Regions from separate parts of the Kitasatospora sp. NPDC088346 genome, predicted to be linked through region 2. Evidence: riboswitches for the same ligand, from Rfam matches in the RefSeq annotation. Region 2 holds a riboswitch; each other region holds the start of a gene.
What was found. Region 2 has a riboswitch for thiamine pyrophosphate ahead of thiC (phosphomethylpyrimidine synthase ThiC). Riboswitches for the same ligand answer to the same signal wherever they lie in the genome.
Positions count from the first base shown of each region.

Region 1: linked by a shared signal. The riboswitch ahead of ACIOFR_RS18710 (purine-cytosine permease family protein) and the one ahead of thiC (phosphomethylpyrimidine synthase ThiC) in region 2 are both predicted to bind thiamine pyrophosphate.
Region 3: linked by a shared signal. The riboswitch ahead of thiO (glycine oxidase ThiO) and the one ahead of thiC (phosphomethylpyrimidine synthase ThiC) in region 2 are both predicted to bind thiamine pyrophosphate.

Region 1 is NZ_JBIURH010000012.1:175,813-183,087, forward strand. Features, by position in the region: gene ACIOFR_RS18705 (glycerophosphodiester phosphodiesterase) at 16-840, opposite strand; gene ACIOFR_RS18710 (purine-cytosine permease family protein) at 999-2,360, opposite strand; TPP riboswitch at 2,351-2,502, opposite strand; gene ACIOFR_RS18715 (S1C family serine protease) at 2,725-4,320, shown strand; tRNA gene ACIOFR_RS18720 (tRNA-Ser) at 4,382-4,469, shown strand; gene ACIOFR_RS18725 (histone deacetylase) at 4,679-5,368, shown strand; gene ACIOFR_RS18730 (Ig-like domain-containing protein) at 5,450-6,658, opposite strand; gene ACIOFR_RS18735 (FAD-binding oxidoreductase) at 6,999-7,275, shown strand, end outside.
Region 2 is NZ_JBIURH010000034.1:4,062-11,336, forward strand. Features, by position in the region: gene thiC (phosphomethylpyrimidine synthase ThiC) at 267-2,081, opposite strand; TPP riboswitch at 2,077-2,212, opposite strand; gene ACIOFR_RS30755 (hypothetical protein) at 2,307-2,513, shown strand; gene ACIOFR_RS30760 (flotillin family protein) at 2,694-4,190, shown strand; gene ACIOFR_RS30765 (VC0807 family protein) at 4,272-4,940, opposite strand; gene ACIOFR_RS30770 (3-oxoacyl-ACP synthase III family protein) at 5,130-6,140, shown strand; gene ACIOFR_RS30775 (glycosyltransferase family 2 protein) at 6,137-6,877, shown strand; gene ACIOFR_RS30780 (class I adenylate-forming enzyme family protein) at 6,892-7,275, shown strand, end outside.
Region 3 is NZ_JBIURH010000001.1:529,723-536,997, forward strand. Features, by position in the region: gene pknB (Stk1 family PASTA domain-containing Ser/Thr kinase) at 1-535, opposite strand, end outside; gene ACIOFR_RS02370 (thiazole synthase) at 624-1,472, opposite strand; gene thiS (sulfur carrier protein ThiS) at 1,478-1,687, opposite strand; gene thiO (glycine oxidase ThiO) at 1,684-2,856, opposite strand; TPP riboswitch at 2,825-2,937, opposite strand; gene ACIOFR_RS02385 (NAD(P)/FAD-dependent oxidoreductase) at 3,015-4,208, shown strand; gene ACIOFR_RS02390 (Rv2175c family DNA-binding protein) at 4,256-4,621, shown strand; gene thiE (thiamine phosphate synthase) at 4,618-5,268, shown strand; gene ACIOFR_RS02400 (polyprenyl synthetase family protein) at 5,315-6,421, opposite strand; gene metF (methylenetetrahydrofolate reductase [NAD(P)H]) at 6,568-7,275, shown strand, end outside.

The DNA of each region.
Region 1 (7,275 bases), on a different contig from region 2:
CCCCCAGGACAGGCCCTAGCGACCCAGCTGCTCCAGCACCTGGCGCGGCCGGTTGGTGATCAGCGCCTCCACCCCGAGCCGCACGCACAGCTCGACGTCGGCGGGCTCGTCCACCGTCCACACGTGCACCCGGTGCCCGGCCCGCCGCAGCGCCGTCACCAGACCGGGGTCGCGCCGCACCAGGTCGATCCCGGGCCCCGCGATCCGGGCCCCGCCGGGCAACGAGCCGATCCGCCCCAGCAGCGGCAGCCGCCGCTCCAGCAGGTACACCGTCGGCACGGCCGGCGCCGCCCGGCGGACCCGGTGCAGCGCCAGTTCCGAGAAGCTCATGATCCGCACCGTGGACCCGGCGGGGTCGGCCGACCCGTTAGGCAGCAGGCCGAAGCGGTCCAGCGTCCGCAGCAGTTCGGCCTCCACCCGCCCGGCGTACCGGGTCGGGTGCTTGGTCTCGATCGCCAGCTCGATCCGGCGACCGCTGTCGGCCACCAGCTCCAGCAGCCGGTCCAGCGTCAGCACGGAGGCGGGCCTCGGGTCCTGCGGCGACTTCCAGGAGCCGAAGTCCAGCTCGCCGAGCTGGGCGAGCGTCATCGCCGACACCGTGCCGCTGCCGTTCGAGGTGCGCCGCACCGTCCGGTCGTGGACGCAGACCAGCTCGCCGTCGGAGGTCAGCCGGACGTCGCACTCCAGCCCGTCCGCGCCCTCCTCGATCGCCCGCCGGTAGGCCTCCTCGGTGTGCTCGGGCAGCGCCGCGGACGAACCGCGGTGGGCGATCACCCGGACGGAGGTGCGGTCGGGCGGGCCGGCGGAGGCCGCGGCGGAGTCGAGGGGCTGGGTGTCCACGACGATCACCCTACGCGGGCCACAATGGCCGAAAGCCACCGCCACGGGGAACGTGCGGTGAACAGGTCCCCGGTGACGGCGGCTCGGTGGCGGTCCCGGACCGGTGACGGCTACCCCGGTTGCGGCGACCCCGTGGAGGCCGCCGACCGTTGCCGGCCTCAGACCGGCCGGCGGACCAGCGTGGTCGCCCAGGTGGCCAGCGCGGCGGCCAGGAACGCGAACAGCGAGGCCGAGGTCCACGGCTGCGCCTCGAAGCCCACCGCTGACTGCAGGTCCTGCCAGAAGCCGGTCCACCAGCCGGCCACCGGGGTCGGCGCGATGAACTGGTAGGTGGCGAAGCCCACCGCCCACGGCAGCAGCATCAGCGGCCGGGCCGGGGCGTCCTGCTCCAGGTTCCAGCCGCCGCGGCCGGCGCCGAAGAAGTAGTCGACCGCGAGCACCGCGAAGAGCGGCACGAACACCGCGCCGATCAGGTAGAGGAAGTTGGTGTAGCCCTCGCTGAGCTCGTGGATCCACAGGGCGAGGCCGGTCACCAGGGTGCCGATGCCGACGGTCAGCACCCGGCGGTCGATCCGAGGGAAGAGGTTCTGCACCGACATGGCCGTCGAGTACACGTTCGCGAACGACTGGTCGGTCTCCCGCAGGACCAGGACCAGCAGGAACACCCAGCCCGCCGTCACCCCGGTGAACGAGTCGAAGATCTTCGCGCTGTCGCCGTCCTGCTGGAGCAGGGCGATCAGGCCCAGCACGTAGCACCAGACCTGGGCCACCGTGTAGCCGGAGAAGGTGCCCCAGAACGAGGCGCCCGGGGTCCGCGAGTGCCGGGTGTAGTCCGCGGCCAGGGGGACGAACGAGATGGACACCGCGATCACCGCGTCCGTCGCGGTCAGGAAGCCGTCCCAGTTGCCCGCGCCCGGGTCGGGGAAGCCCTGCCGGCCCAACTGCACGGTGAAGTAGACCATCGCGACGCCCACCGCGATCGCCACGTACTTGCGCAGCACCGCGATCGAGCCCAGCGGCCAGATCGTCAGCACCGTCGTCAGCGCGCCGGCGAGCAGCACGAACAGCCAGCGCCAGCCCTGCGTCCCGGCCACGTTCTGGGCGCCGCCCGCGATCACGATCAGCTCGAACACGCCCCAGCCGATGCACTGCGCGATGTTCAGCACGGTCGGCAGGTACGACAGTCGCGTCCCGAACAGCCCGCGCAGCACGGCCATCGCCGGTGCGCCGGTCCGGGCGCCGATCAGCGCGGCCACGCCGAGCATCGCGGTCCCGATCACGGTGCCGACCACGATCGCGGTCACCGCGGCGGCGAAGGAGAGCTCGGCGCCCGCCGTCCCGAGCACCGTGGCGGCGCTGGAGAAGCCGATCAGGCTGATCCCGAGGTTGGCCCAGAGCGCGAACTGCGCACGGAAGTCCAGGGTTCTCGGAGGTTCGGTGTCGAGCACCAGGGGCGCCTCGGGACGCTCGGCCACGGCGGTGGCGGACGTCGAGGCAGGGGAAGGCGAAACAGCCGTCATGGCCGATACTCCCTACGCCGGCATTACCCGGACAGGTTCCGGCGGTCTGCGTCCCCTCGACCGTCCATGCCGTGGTACCCATGGCGTACGGTCGAACAGCGCACTCTCAGCCTGGTTGGTCCAAGCTCCCGCGTCGTTTCAGTTTGGAGCGCCAGGCTAACGGGATCGGCGTCGAACGCCAAGGCCGGGCGGGGTGCCGTCCGCATCGCGGGACTTCTCCGCAGCGCGGCCGGACGGCCCCGCCGGGCCCGGTTGTCGGGAGCGCCTAAGCATTCTCATGACTTCTTCAGGGGGCTGCTTACGGCAACTGAATCGGTCGTGCGAAAAACTATGGCCAAGGTCCTGTCAGCTATGGAGGTCGTCCGTGAGCACCGAGCACGAGAGTGGGTCCACCGGGGCGCAGGAGGGTCAGTCCTCCGGCGTTCCAGAGGCGGGTGCTCTGTCGAAGCCGGCCGAGACCGCCCCGGCCGCCCCCGGGTACATCGACGCACCGCCGCCGGTGCTGCCCGCCGCGCCGGCCCCCGCCCCCGCGCCCGGCTACCTGGACGCACCGCCGCCGGCCGCGCCCGCCGGGTTCGCCGCTCCGGCACCCGCCGCTCCGGCCGCGCCGGTGCCCGTGCTCGCCGAGGGCGCGCCGCAGGGCGACCCCAACCCGTACGCCTCCCCGGCGGCCGGGCACCCGCAGGCCGCGCCGCAGCCGCCCGCGGGCGAGCCGCACCACCCGTTCGGCGCCGGGCACCCGCTCGGCGGCTGGGGCACCCCGCCCGGCGGTACGGGCGGTCCCGGCCACCCCGTCGAGTGGGGCACGCCGGCCGTCCCGCCGCCCGGCCCGCGTCGCCGGCGCGGCGGCCTGATCGCCGTGGTCGCGGCCGTCGCCGTGCTGGCCGGCCTGGCCGGCGGCGCGATCGGCGTCTCGCTGACCGACGGCAAGGACGGGTTCGCCGGCTCCACCAGCCGCACCAGCACCACCGTGACGGTCGGCGACAACCAGAAGGCCCTGGACCGGGCCCCCGAGTCGGTCGCCGGCATCGCCGCCAAGGCACTGCCCAGCACCGTCACCATCAAGGCCCAGGGCTCCAGCGAGTCGGGGACGGGCACCGGTTTCGTCTTCGACACCGAGGGCCACATCCTCACCAACAACCACGTGGTCGCCCCGGCGGCCAGCGGCGGCAAGCTGACGGTCAAGTTCTCCGACGGCTCCTCCTACCCCGCCTCCGTGGTCGGCCGGGCCCAGGGCTACGACGTGGCCGTGGTCAAGCTCGACAACCCGCCGAAGGACAAGCTCGTCCCGCTGCCGCTCGGCGACTCCGACAAGACCGCCATCGGCGACGCCACCATCGCGATCGGCGCGCCGTACGGCCTCGAGGGCACCGTCACCACCGGCATCATCAGCGCCAAGGACCGCCCGGTCGCCTCCGGTGACGAGACCGGCTCCCAGGCGTCCTACATGAACGCGCTGCAGACCGACGCCTCGATCAACCCGGGCAACTCCGGCGGGCCGCTGCTCAACGCCTCCGGCCAGGTGATCGGCATCAACTCGGCGATCCAGTCCAACAGCGGCGGCTCCAGCGGCCGGGCCGGCTCGATCGGCCTCGGCTTCGCCATCCCGATCAACCAGGCCAAGTGGGTCGCCGAGACGCTGATCAAGGACGGCAACCCGGTCTACGCGATCCTCGGCGTGCTGCGCAACGACGACTACAAGGGCGACGGCGCCCAGATCCAGACCAAGGACGTCCAGGGCACCCCGGCCGTCACCCCCGGCGGCCCCGCCGACCAGGCCGGCCTCAAGCCGGGCGACGTCATCACCAAGCTCGGCGGCATCTCCATCGACAGCGGTCCGACCCTGGTCAGCGAAATCTGGACGCACAAGCCGGGCGAGAAGGTCGACGTCGAGTACACCCGCGACGGCAAGGCCGCCAAGACCACCGTCACCCTCGGTGAACGCAAGGGCGACAACTGACCCGAGCACCCGAAACGGTGTGCACCGAACCCCCCGGAACCCGTTAGGCTGACCTCCGCCTGGAGAGCTGCCCGAGCGGCCTAAGGGAACAGTCTTGAAAACTGTCGTGCGGTGACCCCGTACCGTGGGTTCGAATCCCACGCTCTCCGCCGCACCCGGCCCCCGATCCGCACCAGCGGTCGGGGGCCGGTCGCCGTTCCGGCCCCGTGGACGAGCCGCCCGGGGATCGGCCGGACGGGTGGATCCCCGCCCAACGTGCCCCGCCCGTACCGTTCCTGACGCACCGCTCGCCGAGAATCGGGCGCCCGGGGCGCGGCCCGGCTGCGACAGGCGACAGGTGACGGACGAGGCGGGGCGGATGACGTCGAGTGCGGTGCGGCGGCCGGGGCCGGTGGCCGGGGTGCCGGCCGGGGCGCCCCGGATGGTCTGGTACGCGGCGTACGCCTCGAACATGCACCTGGCCCGTCTGACCTGTTACCTCGCGGGCGGCCGTCCTGCCGAGGGGGCCCGGACCCTGCCGGGTGCCCGGGACGGGCGGCCGCCGGTCGGGGCGGTGCCGGTGCTGCTGCCGGGGCGGCTGCACTTCGCGCTGGAGTCGCTGGTCTGGGGCGGCGGGATGGGCTTCTACGACCCGTTCGACGACGGCGAGATGCCGGCCCGGGCCTTTCTGCTGCGGGCCGGGCAGTTCGCCGACGTCCTCGCGCAGGAGCGGCGCCGTGCGCCGGGCACCGACCTCGACCTGGGCACCGTCGTCGCCGAGGGACGCGAGCGGCTGGGCCCGGGCCGGTACGAGACGCTGCTCTGCGCCGGGGTGCTGGACGGTCATCCGGTACTGACCTTCACCGCCCCGTGGCGCAGTGCCGAGGCCGAGCTGAACGCGCCCTCGGCGCCGTACCTGCGGGCCGTCGCCACCGGGCTGCGCGAGGGCCACGGCTGGGACGCGGAACGGTCGGCGGCCTATCTGAGCAGCCGTCCGGGGGCGGCGGGGGTGTGGTCGCCGGGCCGGGTGGAGCGGGTGCTGCGGGGAGCCGGCGAGGCCGGGCACTGACCGCGTCCGCCCGGCGGTCCGGCCACCGCCCGGGCTGGTGCCCCGTGGCCGGCCACCGCCCGGGTGGCTGCTACCCGGCTGCTACCACGTGGCCCAGTCGAGGTTCCAGCCGCTCAGCCCGTTGGCCGGGTCGAGCGCCTGCTTGTGGACCGAGCCGCGCACGGTGACCACGTCGCCGACCATGCTGTCGGCGTAGTACCGGCCGGCCGTCGAGTTCGGGTCGCCCGCCGCGGTGTCGACCAGGCCGATGCAGCCGTGGCTGATGTTGGCGCGGCCGACGGCGCCGCCGGCGAGCGGGTTGCCGTGCACGTAGGTGCCGGTGTTGGTGAGGCGCAGGGCGTGCGGCCGTTCGGTGTCGTAGCCGGCGCCCACCAGGCCCGGGACGCCCTCGGAGCGCATCCGCTCCATCCGGCTCATGGCCGAGACCACCATGGTCCCGTTCCAGGAGGGGTTGTTGTTGTCGCCGGCCGTGATCGGGATCTGCTGGTCGGGCTGGCCGGCCTTCTTGACGACCATCTGGTGGGCGCTCGCGTCGACCTCGCTGATCTTGGAGCGTCCGATGGTGAACTCCTCGTCGCGGTCGGTCGCGCCGTACACGCCGGGGGAGAGCTCGACGCTCTTGGTGCGGAAGTGCACCTTGACCTTGGTGTCGGGCTTCCAGAAGGACTCCGGCCGCAGGTCGAGCCGCCGGTCGTCGAACCAGTGGCCCTTGACCACGGTGCCGTCCGAGGCCTCGACGGTGACGGCCTTGGCGGCCGCCTCCTTGTTCTTGACGTCGCCCGCGAAGTTCACCGAGATGATCATGCCGACGCCGAAGGTCTCGCCGGTGACCACGTTGTCCTCGGCCTTGACCGTGCGCTTCGGCGTCAGTGTGGTGAAGGCGCTGGTCGCGGTGGTCGGCAGACCGTGGGCGTCGGCGGCCTCCGCGCTGACCCGGTACGCGGTGCCGACGGCCAGCCCGGCCGCCGGCGCCCAGCCGAGCCCGTCGGGGGTGATCGCGCCGGCGACCGGCGATCCGGCCTGGTCGGTGACGTCCACCTTGGTCAGCTTCCCGCCGGCCACCGCGACCTTGAGTGCGCCCTGCGGCGCCACGTCCACCGTGCCGTTCCCCGGCTCGACCGTGAGCACGGCCGCGGAGGTCTTCGGCGCCCCGCCCGTCGCGCCGCCCGCGGTCCCGCCCGACGCGGCCGTGCTCGCCGGCCCGCCCGGCGAGGTGCCTCCCGCGCCCCCGCACCCCGCGAGCAGGAGCATCCCGCTCAGTGCCGCCAGCAGTGCCGTCCGCCTGGTCATGTGTCCCCCGTCCGGTCGCCCGCGTGTACCGGGCGTCCCCCGTCGTCCCCCGGGGTCCCGTCGACCCCGCAAACATGTACGTGGCGTACGGCGCCGAGGATGCGCCGGTCCCGCCGCTGTTCCCGAACGGTTACCGAACGCCCCCGCCGCGCCCCGGCAGCCCCCCCGCCGCGCCCCGGCAGCCCCCCCGCCGCACCCCGGCAGCCCCCCGCCGCACCCCGGCAGCGCCCCGCCGCGCCCCCGCCGACTCTCCGGCAGGCAGCCTTGCCGCCGTCCCCGCCCGGGGGCAGAGTGCGGAGCGGACGGGTGCGAGGACGCGACCGCGAGGAGCGAGGTCCCCATGGGTGATCTGGTCGAACGGCTGGCGCAGGGGCTGCCCGAGGGCGCCGTGGTGGTGGACCCGGACGTGGTCGCCTCCTACGCCCGCGACATGGCGGGGTTCTGCGCGGCGGGCGTGCCCGCGGTGTTGGTCCTCCCGCGGACCGTGGAACAGGTGCAGCACGTCCTGCGGACGGCGACCGACCTGCGCGTCCCGGTGGTGCCGCAGGGCGCCCGGACCGGTCTGTCCGGCGGGGCCAACGCGGTGGACGGCTGCATCGTCCTGTCGCTGGTGGCGA
Region 2 (7,275 bases):
CCGTGCCAGGGCCACGGAGGGTCACCCAGACCGCGATCGTGATCGACTGTGGCCGATGCGGTGTTCGGGGACCTGTGGTTTCCGCGAGTCGATGGTGTTCTGGTCGAAGAGCTCCTGGTAGAAGCGGAGTTGGTGGTGCTGCGGGTCCGATCCGCGATCCTGGGGGTGGCGTGCCCGGACTGCGGGTCCGTTTCGAGTCGGGTGCACAGCGCCGCGCCGGGAGACCCCCTCCTGCCTCCCGGTGCGGCGCGGTTCTGGGTCGGCCGTTAGTCAGCCAGCGGGAGGTAGACCCGGTTGCCGTTGGCCGCGAACTCCTCGGACTTGGCCTTCATGCCAGCTTCGGCCTCATCGTCGCTGGCCACGGCCATGTCGTCGCCGTAGGTGTCCATGATGCTTTTGCTGATCTTCATCGAGCAGAACTTCGGGCCGCACATGGAGCAGAAGTGCGCCGTCTTGGCGGGCTCCGCGGGGAGGGTCTCGTCGTGGAAGTCGCGGGCCGTCTCCGGGTCGAGGGCCAGGTTGAACTGGTCCTCCCAGCGGAACTCGAAGCGGGCGTCGGAGAGGGCGTCGTCCCACTCCTGGGCGCCGGGGTGGCCCTTGGCCAGGTCCGCCGCGTGGGCGGCGATCTTGTAGGTGATGACGCCGGTCTTCACGTCGTCCCGGTTGGGCAGGCCGAGGTGTTCCTTGGGGGTGACGTAGCAGAGCATCGCGGTGCCCCACCAGGCGATCATCGCCGCGCCGATGCCCGAGGTGATGTGGTCGTAGCCGGGCGCGACGTCGGTGGTGAGCGGGCCGAGGGTGTAGAACGGGGCCTCGTCGCAGATCTCCCGCTGGAGGTCCATGTTCTCGCGGATCTTGTTCATCGGGACGTGGCCCGGGCCCTCGATCATCACCTGGACGTTGCGGTCCCGGGCGATCCGGCCGAGCTCGCCGAGCGTCTGGAGCTCGGAGAACTGGGCGTCGTCGTTGGCGTCCGCGATGGAGCCGGGCCGCAGGCCGTCGCCGAGCGAGAAGGTGACGTCGTAGGCGGCGAGGATGTCGCAGAGTTCCTCGAAGTTGGTGTAGAGGAAGTTCTCCTGGTGGTGCGCCAGGCACCAGGCCGCCATGATCGAGCCGCCGCGCGAGACGATGCCGGTCTTGCGGCGGGCGGTGAGCGGGACGTACCGCAGCAGCACGCCGGCGTGGACGGTCATGTAGTCGACGCCCTGCTCGCACTGCTCGACGACGGTGTCGCGGTAGACCTCCCAGCTGAGGTCCTCGGCCTTGCCGTCGACCTTCTCCAGGGCCTGGTAGAGCGGCACGGTGCCGATCGGCACGGGGGAGTTGCGCAGGATCCACTCGCGGGTGGTGTGGATGTTGCGGCCGGTGGAGAGGTCCATGACGGTGTCGGCGCCCCAGCGGGTGGCCCAGGTCATCTTCTCCACCTCCTCCTCGATGGAGGAGGTGACCGCGGAGTTGCCGATGTTCGCGTTGATCTTCACCAGGAAGTTGGTGCCGATGATGGCCGGCTCCACCTCGGGGTGGTTCACGTTGACCGGGATGACGGCGCGGCCGCGGGCCACCTCGTCGCGCACGAAGTCCGGCTCCAGCCCCTCGCGCAGGGCCACGAACTCCATCTCGGGGGTGATCACGCCCTGCCTGGCGTACGCGAGTTGGGTGACCGCGGCGCCGGCGCGGCCGCGCAGCGGGCGGCGCGGCCGTCCGGGGAAGACCGCGTCGAGGTTGCGGAGGTTCCCGCCGCGCGGCGCGGTGTGCTTGATCCCGTCGTCCTCGGGGCGGGCCTCGCGGCCGTCGTACTCCTCGACGTCGCCGCGCTGGCGGATCCACGCGTCGCGCAGCGCCGGCAGGCCGCGGCGCACGTCGGGCTGGTAGTCCGCGTCGGTGTACGGGCCGGAGGTGTCGTAGAGCGGGACGGTGCGGCCGTTGGTGAGGTGGACCTCGCGGTACGGGACCCGCAGGTCGGGCCGGGACCCTTCCAGGTAGGCCTTGCGCCAGGCCGGGGTCGGGTAGCCGGTGGCGGCGCTGCTGACCGGGGCGGCCGTGCCGCGGGCAGACTTCTGCTGTGCATCAAAGACGGTCATCTGACCTTCTACTCCCTACGCCGGCATTATCCGGTCCAGGTTCCTGCGGTCGGCGCAGCGGTCGGCACGTCCTCGACGTGACCGTTCAGCGCCCTCTCAGCCCGGTGCTCCGAGCTCCCGTGTCCGCAGACGGTTTGCCTGCGTAAGACGTCCAACACCGTAGCGGGCCGGTCCGCCCAGGTCCAGACGGGTTCCGGACAGCGGACCGGGTGGCAGACTGGCCGGATGGTGGGGCTGACGGGGCGGGTGACGGGCAGGGTCGGGGCCGGCCTGGTCGGCGAGGTGCTGATCCAGGTGCCCGAGCGGCAGGGGGCGGAGGCGTTCCTCGCCCACCTCGCGGTACCGGGCGAGCCGTTGGCGCCGGGGACGCGGGTGGTGGTGTTGGAGTACCAGCCGCCGCGCACGGTCTACGTCGCGCCGGCGTACGGCTGACACCTCGGCGCGTTCGACCGTCTTGACGCAATCTTGACGCCCCTGATGCGCTTTCAGGACACCTGAGGCTTCCCAAAGGATCACGGCAGGCGAAGAATCTGCTGCTGCCACCGCGTTCCGCGCCGTCCTGCACATCAGAGCGCAGCCACGGAGCCGGTGCGCTCCGAAGGGGGAAAGCCGATGCTCATCGGCATCGCGGGGGCCGTGGCGGCCTCCATCGTCGTTCTGATCGTGCTGTTCAAACTGATGTGGCGGGTGGCGGAGCCGAACGAGGCGCTGGTCATCTCGGGCTCGACGCACCGCACCGAGGGTCTCGCCGACGGGCTGGGATTCCGGATCGTCACCGGCCGGGGCACCTTCGTGGTGCCGGGCGTGCAGGTGGTGCGCAAGCTGTCGCTGGATCTGAACGAGGCCGAGCTGGACGTCGAGTGCGTGACGTCGCAGGGTATTCCGGTGCACGTCAAGGGTGTTGTGATCTTCAAGGTGGGCGACGACACGGTGTCGATCGCCAATGCCGCCCGGCGTTTCCTGGACCAGCAGAAGATGATGGGCCAGCGGGTGCACAACGTGTTCGCGGGCCATCTGCGGTCGATCGTCGGCGGGTTGACCGTGGAGGACATGATCCGGGACCGGGAGCGGCTGACCGGGGAGACCAGGGCCGCGTCCGGTTCCGAGATGGAGAAGCTCGGCCTGATCATCGACTCGCTGCAGATCCAGGAGATCCTGGACCCGACCGGGTACATCACCAACCTGGCCGCCCCGCACGCGGCCGCCGTCCAGCGGGACGCCCGGATCGCGGCCGCCGAGGCGGACCGCCGGGCCACCGAGGCGGAGCAGGAGGCGTTCGCCCGCAAGGCCGAGGCGACCCGCAACTCCGGTATCCAGCAAGCCGGTTACCAGGCCGAGATGGAGACCGCGACGGCCCGGGCGATGCAGGCGGGACCGCTGGCGCAGGCCGCCGCCCGGCAGGAGGTCGTGGTCCAGGAGACCAAGGTCGCCGAGCTGGAGGCGCACCGCAAGGAGCAGCAGCTGCAGGCGGACGTCCGCAAGCCGGCCGACGCCCGTGCGTACGAGACCAGGACGAAGGCCGAGGCGGACCGTGACGCCCGGATCTCGGCGGCCGAGGCCCTGGCGCGGGAGACCGAGCTGAAGGCGGGCGCCGAGGCGAACCGGGTGAAGGTGGCGGCCACCGCGGAGGCCGAGGCGACCAGGGCCCGCGGTCTGGCGGCGGCCGAGGCGACCAAGGCGACCGGCCTGGCGGAGGCGGCCTCCGCGGAGGCGAGGGGCCTGGCGCAGGCGGAGGCGGCCCGGGCCCTCGGTCTGGCCGAGGCGGAGGCCATCAAGGCCCGGGCGGCGGCCCTCGCGGAGAACCAGGAAGCCGTCGTGGCGCAGCAGTTGGCCGAGAACTGGCCGGAGATCGTACGGGCCGGCGCGGAGGCCTTCGGCAACGTCGAGCACATGGTGCTGCTGAACGGCGCGGACGGGATGTCGGACATGTTCGCCAAGGCGCTGACCATGGGCGGCACCGGGCTGGGCCTGGCCCGGCAGCTGCTGGGCGCCATGAACGCGCCCAAGGCCCCGGCCGACGGCCGGCAGCCGACCGACGGGAAGCCCGCCGCCGGGAAGCCGGCCGACGGTAAGCCGGTCAGCCTGCCGATCCCGGTGCAGGAGGCCTGACGCGGGAGCGCCCGCCCGTCGGGGTGACGGGCGGGCGCGGCGCGGGGCGGGCCGGCCGGCTGGGCGGGCCGGGCGAGGCGGTCAGACGGTCTCGGCGGTGACCCGCTCGGCCATCCGCTCCGCGAAGACGTTGCCGACCAGGACACCGAGGCCGATCGCCGCGACCAGCAGGACGGTGCCCAGCCAGACCATGGTCTCCACCGGCACGGTGTAGGCCAGCACCACCTTGGCCGCGCACTCGGTGACCAGCACGGCGCCCCAGGCCAGCGAGAAGTTGCGCTCGTCGCGGCGGAAAGCGGCCGAGCCGGCCATCAGCCGGTCCCAGGCGGCGGACCGGGCGGCGTCGCCCTTGACCAGGAAGGGCCGCAGGCCGGCCGTCATCAACGGGCGGCCGAGCAGCGCGGTGACGATCATCGAGCCGCCGATCACGCTGCTGATCGCGCCGTCCTTGGCGACCATCAGCCGCGGGTCGCCGGCGACGGCGGACAGCGCGATGCCGGCCACGTTCACCACCAGCATCACCAGGGCCAGGCTGTTGACCGAACGGTCCCGGAGCAGCCCGGCGACGGTGCGCACGACCGGGACGGCGCTGGAGACGGTCAGCGAGGCGACCAGCCCCAGGCCGAACAGCGAGTGCGCCGCGTAGTAGACGCCGAGCGGCACCGCCACGTCGACGGCCAGCGGCCGGAGGGCGGCGGCCGCGCCGGAGGTGTTCTGCTCGGTCTTCGCGCTGGTGGTGATGGTGGCCATGGTCCCGTTCCCCGTTCGTCCCGGTCGCTCTCTGCGATGTCTCAAGTCTCGTTTCCGGCCGGGGTCCTGCGGCAGTGTCGACTGTGCGGGAAAGCGCATGACGGATGTCATGACCGGGGTCGGTCGCCCGTCACTGATGAGTACGGGTACTCAGGTCCGCCACCGCCGTGACCGGCCAGGATGTCGGCCATGGACCTCCACATACCGCGGGTCGGCATCACTGCCGTGGGCGCGTGCCTGCCCGAACGGGTGCTGACCTCGCAGCAGCTCCAGGACGAGGTGGCGGGCGGCAGCGGCCTCCAGCTGCCGGACGGGATGTTCGAGAAGGCCACCGGCATCCGGACCCGGCGGTTCGCCGCCGACGGCGAGTACGCCTCCACGCTGGCCCTGGGCGCGGCCCGCCGGGCGCTGGCCGGCGCGGGGCTCGACCCACTGGACGTCGACCTGCTGCTGTTCGCCTCGGCCACCCGGGACGTCTGCGAGCCCGCCACGGCCCACCTGGTGCAGGCCGAACTCGGCTCCCGGGCACACGCGTTCGACGTCTCCAACGCCTGCAACAGCTTCCTGAACGGCATCGACACCGCCCGCGCGATGATCCTGGCCGGCCGGGCCCGCCGGGCCCTCGTGGTGACCGGCGAGACGCCCAGCCGGGCGATGCGGCGCGACCCGGGCGGCCTGGCCGAGTTCCGCGCGGGCTTCGCCGGCTACACCTTCGGCGACGCGGGTGCGGCCGTGGTCGTGGAGCCGGTGCGGCGCGGCGGCATCCTGGACGTCGAGACCGAGACCGCCTCCGAGCACTGGGAGGTCGGCGGCATCCCGGGCGGCGGCTCGCGGCATCCGCGCGGGGACCAGTACAGCTACTTCCGGGGCGGCGGCAAGGAGTTGCGCGGCGTCTTCGAGAAGATCGGCGGCGACATCCTGACCCGGGTGGCGGCCCGGACCGGCCTCGGCTGGGACGCGTACGCCCGGGTGCTGGTGCACCAGGTGACGCTGCCGTACCTGGAGCGCTTCGTGGAGCTGACCGGCGTGCCGGCCGAGAAGCTGGTGGTCACCGTCGACGGCCTGGGCAACCTGGCCAGCGCCACGCTGGGCGTCCAGCTGGAGCGGATCCGGCCGGAGCTGGCGCCGGGCGACCGGGTGCTGCTGGTCGGGCTCGGCGGCGGGGTCAGCCTGATGACGATGGTCTGGGAGGTGTCGTGACCGAGCTGTGGGTGGTGATCCCGGCCTACCAGGAGGAGGCCAGGATCGGGGGCGCGCTGCGGGCGCTGGCGGCCCAGCGGGACCGGGACTTCACGCTGCTGGTGGTCGACAACGGCTCCGCCGACGGCACCGTGGCGGCGGTCCGGGCCTTCGCCGAACGGGCCCCGTTCCCGGTCCTGGTCCTGGTCGAACCGGAGAAGGGCGTCGGGTGCGCCGTCGACACCGGCTTCCGGTACGCCATCGCGCACGGCGCCGCCCTCCTGGCCCGCACCGACGCCGACTGCCTGCCGCAGCCCGGCTGGACGGCCGCGGCCCGGGCCGGGATGCTCGCCTCCGGCGGTCTGGTCTGCGGGCACATCACCGCCCGGCCCGACGAGCACGGCCCGCTCGGCCGCGCCGTCTTCCGGGTCCTGGTCACCCTCGGCGCCGCCTTCGGCCGGATCCGCCCGGCGCACCGCCGCCGGCACGGCTACCTGGTCCCGTACCGGATGCACGCGGGCAACAACATGGCGATCACCGCCGAGCTGTACCGGGCGGTGGGCGGCATGCCCCGCCGCCCGTCGCCGACCGACCGGGCGTTCATCAACGGCGTCCGGCGGCACACCACGGCGATCGTGCACCGCCGGGACATGGTGGTGCAGAACTCCACCCGCCGGATCCGCGCCTACGGCGTGCTCGGCACCGCCCGCTGGTACCTGGAGCGCGGCGCCGGCGCGCGCGGCGTCGACCCCCGCTGAGGAGGCACACCACCGTGCTCGACCGGCTCGAACGCACCCTGCGCCGCGGCGCCGACCGCCCCGCCGTGCTCGGCTGCACCCGCGGCGGAGCGGTCGCCGTCGGGGCCCGCTGCGGCGAACTCGCCGACCTGGCCGACGGCTACGCCGCCGCGCTGCACCACCGGTACGGCCTGCGGCCCGGGGACACCCTGGGCGTGGCCGTCCGGCCGGGGCCGCGCGCACTCGCCGTGATGCTGGCCGCGCACCGGCTCGGCCTGCGGGCCGCCGTCCTCGACCCGCAGGCCGGGCCGGAGGTGCTGCTCGCCCGGCTGGCACTGGCCCGGCCCGCGCTGGTCCTGGCCGACGCCGCCGCCCAGGCGGTGGCCAGCTGGGCCCGGCCGCTCGCCCGCCGGGCCCAC
Region 3 (7,275 bases), on a different contig from region 2:
TGCCGGCCTCGGTGGTGCTGGTGACCGCGCCGTCGGTGCCGGAGAGCAGCCGGACCAGGCCGAAGTCGGCGACCTTGACCATGCCGCCCTCGGTGATCAGCACGTTCTCCGGCTTGATGTCCCGGTGCACCAGGCCCGCCCGGTGCGCCGCGCCGAGGGCGGCCAGGATCGGTTCCATGACGTCCAGCGCGGCCCGCACCGACAGGGCGCCGCGGTCGCGCAGCACGTCCCGCAGGTTGCTGCCGGGCACGTACTCCATGGCGAGGAACACCGCCTGGCCGTCGGCGCCCTGGTCGAAGACGTTCACCACGTTCGGGTGCGCGAGCCGGGCGATCGCCTTGGCCTCGCGGATGAAACGGTCGGTGAAGTCGTTGTCGCCGACCAGCGACTCGTGCATGACCTTGAGCGCGACCACCCGGTCCAGCCGGGTGTCCAGGCCGCGGTAGACGGTGGCCATGCCGCCCGCGGCGATCCGCTGCTCGACCCGGTACCGGCCGTCGAGCAGGGCTCCGATGAGGGGGTCGCGCAGCGTCATGTCCACCAGAGGAGTGTAGGGGCGAAGGCCCCGGCGGTGGCCGGTGGCCTGCCCGTCGGGAGCAGTCTGTGCCGAAGTTGAGACCAGGTCAGAACGCCGGGTGCTCCCGGGTGTCCAGTTCGGCCCGTCCGGCCATGGCCGAGGAGGCCTCAGCGTGGAACCGGCGCGGGATCCGGCCGGCCCGGTGGGCGAGGCGGCCGGCCTCGACCCCGCGGCGCATCGCGTCGGCCATCAGCACCGGGTCCTGCGCCCGGGTCACGGCGGAGGCCAGCATCACCGCGGCGCAGCCCAGCTCCATCGCCAGGGCCGCGTCGGAGGCGGTGCCGGCACCCGCGTCCAGCACCACCGGGACGCCGGCGCTCTCGACGATCAACTGGAAGTTGTGCGGGTTGCGGATGCCCAGGCCGGAGCCGATCGGCGAGCCCAGCGGCATGATCGCGGCGCAGCCGACGTCCTCCAGCTTGCGGGCCAGCACCGGGTCGTCGTTGGTGTACGGGAGCACCGTGAAGCCGTCGTCGACCAGGGTCTCGGCGGCGTCCAGCAGCTCGATCGGGTCGGGCAGCAGGGTGCGCTCGTCGGCGATCACCTCCAGCTTCACCCAGTCGGTGCCGAGCGCCTCGCGGGCGAGCCGGGCGGTCAGCACGGCCTCCCCGGCGGTGAAGCAGCCGGCCGTGTTGGGCAGCACCCGGATGCCGTTGCGGGTGAGCACGTCGAGCACCGAGCCCCGGGTGCCGGGGTCGACCCGGCGCATGGCCACGGTGGTCAGCTCGGTGCCGGAGACCAGCAGGGCCTGCTCCAGCACCTCCAGGCTCGGGGCGCCGCCGGTGCCCATGATCAACCGGGAGGAGAAGGTCGTCCCGGCGATGGTGAGGGTGTCCGCGTCCGTGTCCGGCGCGGGGCCGGTGCCGGTGTCCGGTGCGAGGCGGGTGTCGGTCATCGCGCTCAGCCCCCCTGGACCGCGGTGAGGATCTCCACCCGGTCGCCGGCGCTGAGCACCGTCTCGCCCCAGGAACCGCGCGGCACCACGGCCTCGTTGAGCGCCGCCGCCACGCCCGAGGGCGCCTTGCTCAGCTGCGCCACCACCTCGGCCAGCGTGGTCGCGGCGGGCAGCTCGCGGGGCTCGCCGTTGACGGTGAGCGGGATCTGGTTCATGACGTGACCTCTGCGGTGAAGCGGCTGGGGGAGAAGGGGGCGGCGAGCCCGGGCACGGTCCCGGTCGCCAGGTGGTCGGCGATCAGGTCGGCGGTGACCGGGGTGAGCAGGACGCCGTTGCGGTAGTGGCCGGTCGCCGCGGTGAGGCCGGGCAGCGCGGTCGGGCCGAGCAGCGGGGCGTTGTCCGGGGAGCCGGGCCGCAGCCCGGCGCCGGTCTCCACCAGCGGCAGCTCGGTGATGCCGGGGATCAGCTCGTGCGCGTCGCGCAGCAGCTCGTACACCCCGCCCGCGGTGACGGTGGTGTCGTGGCCCAGCTCCTCGCTGGTCGCCCCGATCACCAGCTCGCCGTCGGCCCGCGGCACCAGGTAGATGTGCTGCCCGCGCACCACCGCCCGCACGTTGCGGGACAGGAACGGCGCGTACGCCGGCGGGATCCGCAGCCGCAGCACCTGGCCCTTGACCGGGCGGACGGCCGGCAGCACGCCGTCCGGCAGGCCGGGCAGCAGGTGGCTGCGGCAGCCGGCGGCCAGCACCAGCTGCCCGGCGGTCAGCCGGGTGCCGTCGGCCAGCCGGACGCCGGTGGCCCGGCCGTCCGTGACCAGCAGCTCGGCGGCCTCGGCACGGTGCAGGACGACGCCCTCGCGGGCGCAGGCGGCGAGCAGGGCCCGCGACAGCCGCCGCCCGTCCACCTGGTGATCGCCCGTCACCTGGAGGCCGCCGCGCACGCCGGGGGCCAGCATCGGTTCCAGCCGGCGGCACTCGCGGCCGGTCAGCCAGTGCGACTCCAGGCCGAGCCGCTGGTGGAAGGCGAGCAGCTCGCGCAGCTCCGCCCGGTCGTCGGAGTCCAGCGCCACCGCCAGCGTGCCGGTCTGCCGGTACCCGGTGTCCAGGCCGGTGGACTCGGTGAGTTCGGCCGCGAACGCGGCGTACCGCTCGTTGGAGGCCATGCCCAGGCGCAGCAGCGGCTCCTCGCCGTACTGGAGCTCCGTGACGGGGGCCAGCATCCCGGCCGCGACCTGGGCCGCGCCGCCGCCCGGGGCCGGGTCGAGCACGGTGACCGCGAGACCGCGCTGCGCGGTGCGCCAGGCGACGCCGAGGCCGATGATGCCGCCGCCGACGACCAGGACGTCAGGTGTCCGTGCCAAAGTCGATACTCCCTTCGCCGGCATGACCCGGATCAGGTTCGGACGGTCGCGGGCCGCCTCAGCCCGCCTCTCAGCCCGGTGCGCCGGGCTCCCGTGTGTGGTGTCCGTCCACCATAACGCCGGGCGCGGCCCGGCCCGAAGGCGCGTACACGGCGTGGACGCGCGGTCGCTACGCTGGCCCGGTGGTCGAACTGAAGCGAACCGGACGGGTGGTCGTGGTCGGGGCCGGCATGGCGGGCGCGCAGGCCGCGCTGGGCCTGCGCCGCGGGGGCTGGGAGGGCCGGATCTCGTTGCTCGGCGACGAGCCGCACCGCCCGTACGACCGGCCGCCGCTGTCCAAGAACGTGCTGCTCGGCAAGGCCGACGACACCACCTTCGAGATCGACTGGGACCACCTCGGCGTCGAGCTGCTCCCCGGACGCCGGGCCCTCGCCGTGACCCCCGGGGTGCTGCGCACCGACGGCGGCGACCTCCCGTACGAGGCGCTGGTGGTCGCCACCGGCGCCGCGCCGCGGCCACTGCCCGGGGCGCCCGGCGCCCGCCTGCTGCGCACCGTCGACGACGCGCTGGCGCTGCGCGAACGGCTGCGCCCCGGCGTGCGGCTGGTGCTGGTCGGAGCCGGCTGGATCGGTGCGGAGACCGCCACGGTGGCCCGGCAGCTGGGCTGCGAGGTGACGGTGGTCGAGGCCGGGCCGGCGCCGCTGCCCGGTGCGCTGCCCGAGCCGCTCGGCGAGGCGATGGCCGGCTGGTACGCCGCCGCCGGGGTGGCGCTGCGCTGCGGCACCGGGGTGCTGGCCGCCGAGCCCGGCGCCGTGGTGCTCACCGACGGCACTCGGCTGCCCGCCGACGAGGTGCTGGTGGGGATCGGCGCCCGGCCCGCCACCGGCTGGCTGGAGGGCTCCGGCGTGGAGCTGGACGCGGCCGGGTCGGTCCTGGTGGACGAGCGGCTGCGCACCTCCGCCCCCGGCGTGTGGGCGGCGGGGGACTGCGTCTCCTACCCCTCGGCCCGCTCGGGCACCCGGCTGGCCGTCCAGCACTGGGACCACGCGTTGCAGTCCGGTACGGCGGCGGCCGCCTCGATCCTGGGCGCGGACGCGCCGTACGACCCGGTGCCGTACTTCTGGTCCGAGCAGTTCGGACGGATGGTGCAGTACGCGGGCCGGCACGCCGGAGCGGACGAGCTGCTCCACCGCGGTTCGCCCGATGAGCCGTCCTGGACGGTGCTGTGGCTGCGTCAGGGCGCCCTGGTCGCGGCCCTGTCGGTGGACCGGCCGCGCGACCTCAACCAGGCGCGGCGGCTGATCGACCGGGCTGCGGTGCTGGACCGGGCGCTCGCCGCCGATCCGGCCGTCCAGCTCAAGGCGGCGGTGGCCTGACCGGACGGCAGGTGCGCGGGGGTCGCCGGAGGTGGCAGTCTGGGGGCGTGAGCAAGATTGATCCCAAGATTGATGCCCTTGTCCCTGCGTGGCTCTACCTGCCCGACATCTCGGAGCTGTGGGGTGTGCAGATCACCGAGGTCCGGGACCAGGTGAGGAACCGGACCCTGCTGGCCGTCCGCCGCGGCGAGAACAACTCGCTCCAGGTGCCCGCCGCCTTCATCGAGCCGGACGGACCGGTCAAGCACCTGGTCGGCACCCTCACGGTGCTGCGCGACTGCGGGCTCGACGACGAGGAGATCCTCGAGTGGATGTTCACCGAGGACCCGTCGCTCCCCGGCAGCCCGATCCAGGCGCTGCGGGAGAACCGGGGCACCGAGGTGAAGCGCCGCGCCCAGGCCATGCTGCTGTGACGGTCGACGCCCGGGCCGCGTTGGAGGACGCCCGGCTGTACCTGTGCACCGACGCCCGCCGGGAGCAGGGCGACCTGCCCGAGTTCCTGGACGCGGTGCTGGCCGGCGGCGTGGACGTCGTCCAGCTGCGGGACAAGGGGCTGGAGGCCAGACAGGAGCTGGAGTACCTGGAGGTCTTCGCCGACGCCGCCCGCCGGCACGGCAAGCTCTTCGCGGTCAACGACCGGGCCGACGTGGCCCACGCGGCCGGTCCCCAGGTGCTGCACCTGGGGCAGGACGACCTGCCCGTCCCGGCCGCCCGCGCGGTCCTCGGCCCGGACGTGCTGATCGGCCGGTCCTGCCACGCCGAGTCCGAGGTGGACACCGCGCTGGTCGAGCCGGGGGTGGACTACTTCTGCACCGGGCCGGTCTGGCCCACCCCGACCAAGCCCGGCCGGCACGCGCCCGGCCTCGGCCTGGTGTCGTACGCCGCGGGGCGGCCGACCGACCGGCCGTGGTTCGCGATCGGCGGCATCGACCTGGGCAACCTGGACCAGGTGCTGGCGGCGGGCGCCCGACGGGTGGTCGTGGTCCGCGCCGTCACGGCGGCCGAGGACCCGGGTGCGGCGGCGGCCGAGCTGGCCCGCCGGATCCGCGCGGCCGTCTGACCGCCTCCCGGGTGCGGGCGCCCCGGCCCGGGGCGCCCGCGCGGGCTCAGTGGCTGCGGACGGTGGCCGCCTCGGCGAGGGCCCGCAGCACCCGGCGGGCCGGGCCGGCGCTGAGCGGGGCGGTCTCCAGTGCGGCCATCGAGTCCCGCATCAGCGTGTCGATCCGCTGCTCCACCAGGTCCGCGGCGCCGCTGCGCTCGACCAGCGAGCGCAGCACCGGGACCTCGTCGGCGGTCAGGTCGGGCGCGCCGAGCCGCTCGTCCAGGTGCCGGGCGTCGGCGGGCGACAGACCGCGCATGGCGTGCGCGACCAGCAGGGTCCGCTTGCCCTCGCGCAGGTCGTCACCGGCCGGCTTGCCGGTGACGGACGGGTCGCCGAAGACGCCGAGCAGGTCGTCCCGCAGCTGGAACGCCTCGCCGAGCGGAAGGCCGAAGGCCGCGTAGGCGGCGACCAGTTCGGGACCGGCCCCGGCCAGCACGGCGCCCACCTGGAGCGGGCGCTCGATGGTGTACTTCGCGGACTTGTAGTGCAGCACGGTCTGGGCGCGGTCCAGCGCTCCGGCGTCGGCGGAGTCCCCGGCGACCGGCTCCAGCACGTCGAGGTACTGGCCGAGCATGACCTCGGTGCGCATCAGGTCGAACGACGGCTTGGCCGCCCGGACGGCGGCGGGGTCGAGCCCGCAGTCGTTGAACAGCTCGTCGCACCAGATCAGCAGCAGGTCACCGAGCAGGACGGCGGCCGAGGCCCCGTACTGTTCGCGGTCGCCGCGCCAGCCGCTGGTGCGGTGCAGGGCCTCGAAGCGGCGGTGGACGGAGGGCAGGCCGCGGCGGGTGTCGCTGCGGTCCATCAGGTCGTCGTGGACCAGGGCGCTCGCCTGGAGCAGTTCGAGTGCGGCCGCCGCCCGGGTGATTCCCGGGGCATCGGCATGGCCGCCGGCGCCGCGCCAGCCCCAGTAGCAGAAGGCGGGACGCAGCCGCTTGCCGCCGTCCAGCAGGAAGTCGCGCAGGGCGTCGGAGACCGGACCGAGCTGCGGGGAGATGCCGGCGAGCAGGGCCGTGCGGCCGTCCATGAACTCGGCGAGGGCCGCGTTGACGCGTTCGCGCACGGCTTCCGCGTCGATGGGGTGGGTGGGCAGACCGGTGGGCGAACGCACGGGAGACTCCGGATCGATTGGCTGACAATCAGACTATCGGGGTGTTTGGAAGGCTTCTCACCGCCACGGATCGGACGTCTCGACAGGTGTCTCACTTGGTGGACCACGTTTGGTTGCGATCTCCGGATCCCGGCTAACCTGCGAGCATGGCACTCGGGATTCCCTCCACCAGAACCGACCGTGCGCAGACCGTGCGCGATCTGCTGGCGGCAGGTGACCGCTCGTTCTCCTTCGAGTTCATGCCGCCCCGCAGCGAGGCCGCCGAGCGCCGCCTCTGGGACGCGATCCGCCGGGTCGAGTCGCTGGACCCCAACTTCGTCTGCATGACCTACGGCGCGGGCGGCTCCTCGCGCGGCCGCACCGTCAACCTGGTCGGCCGGATCGCCACCGAGACCACTCTGACCCCGGTCGCCCACCTCACCGCCGTGGACCACTCGATCGCCGAGCTCCGCAACATCATCGGCCAGTACGCCGACCAAGGCGTGCGCAACGTCCTCGCGGTGCGCGGCGACCCGCCCGGCGACCCGATGGGCGAGTGGGTCCGCCACCCGGACGGCGTCACCTACGCCTACGAGCTGGTCGAGCTGATCCGCAGCATCGGGGACTTCTGCGTCGGCGTCGCCGCCTTCCCGCAGATGCACCCGCGGTCCGCCGACTGGGACGAGGACATCAGGCACTTCGTCGCCAAGTGCCGGGCCGGCGCCGACTACGCGATCACCCAGATGTTCTTCGAGGTCGACGACTACCTGCGGCTGCGCGACCGGGTCGCCGCGGCCGGCTGCCCGACGCCGATCATCCCGGAGATCATGCCGGTCACCAACATCAAGCAGCTGGAGCGCTTCCCGCAGCTGTCC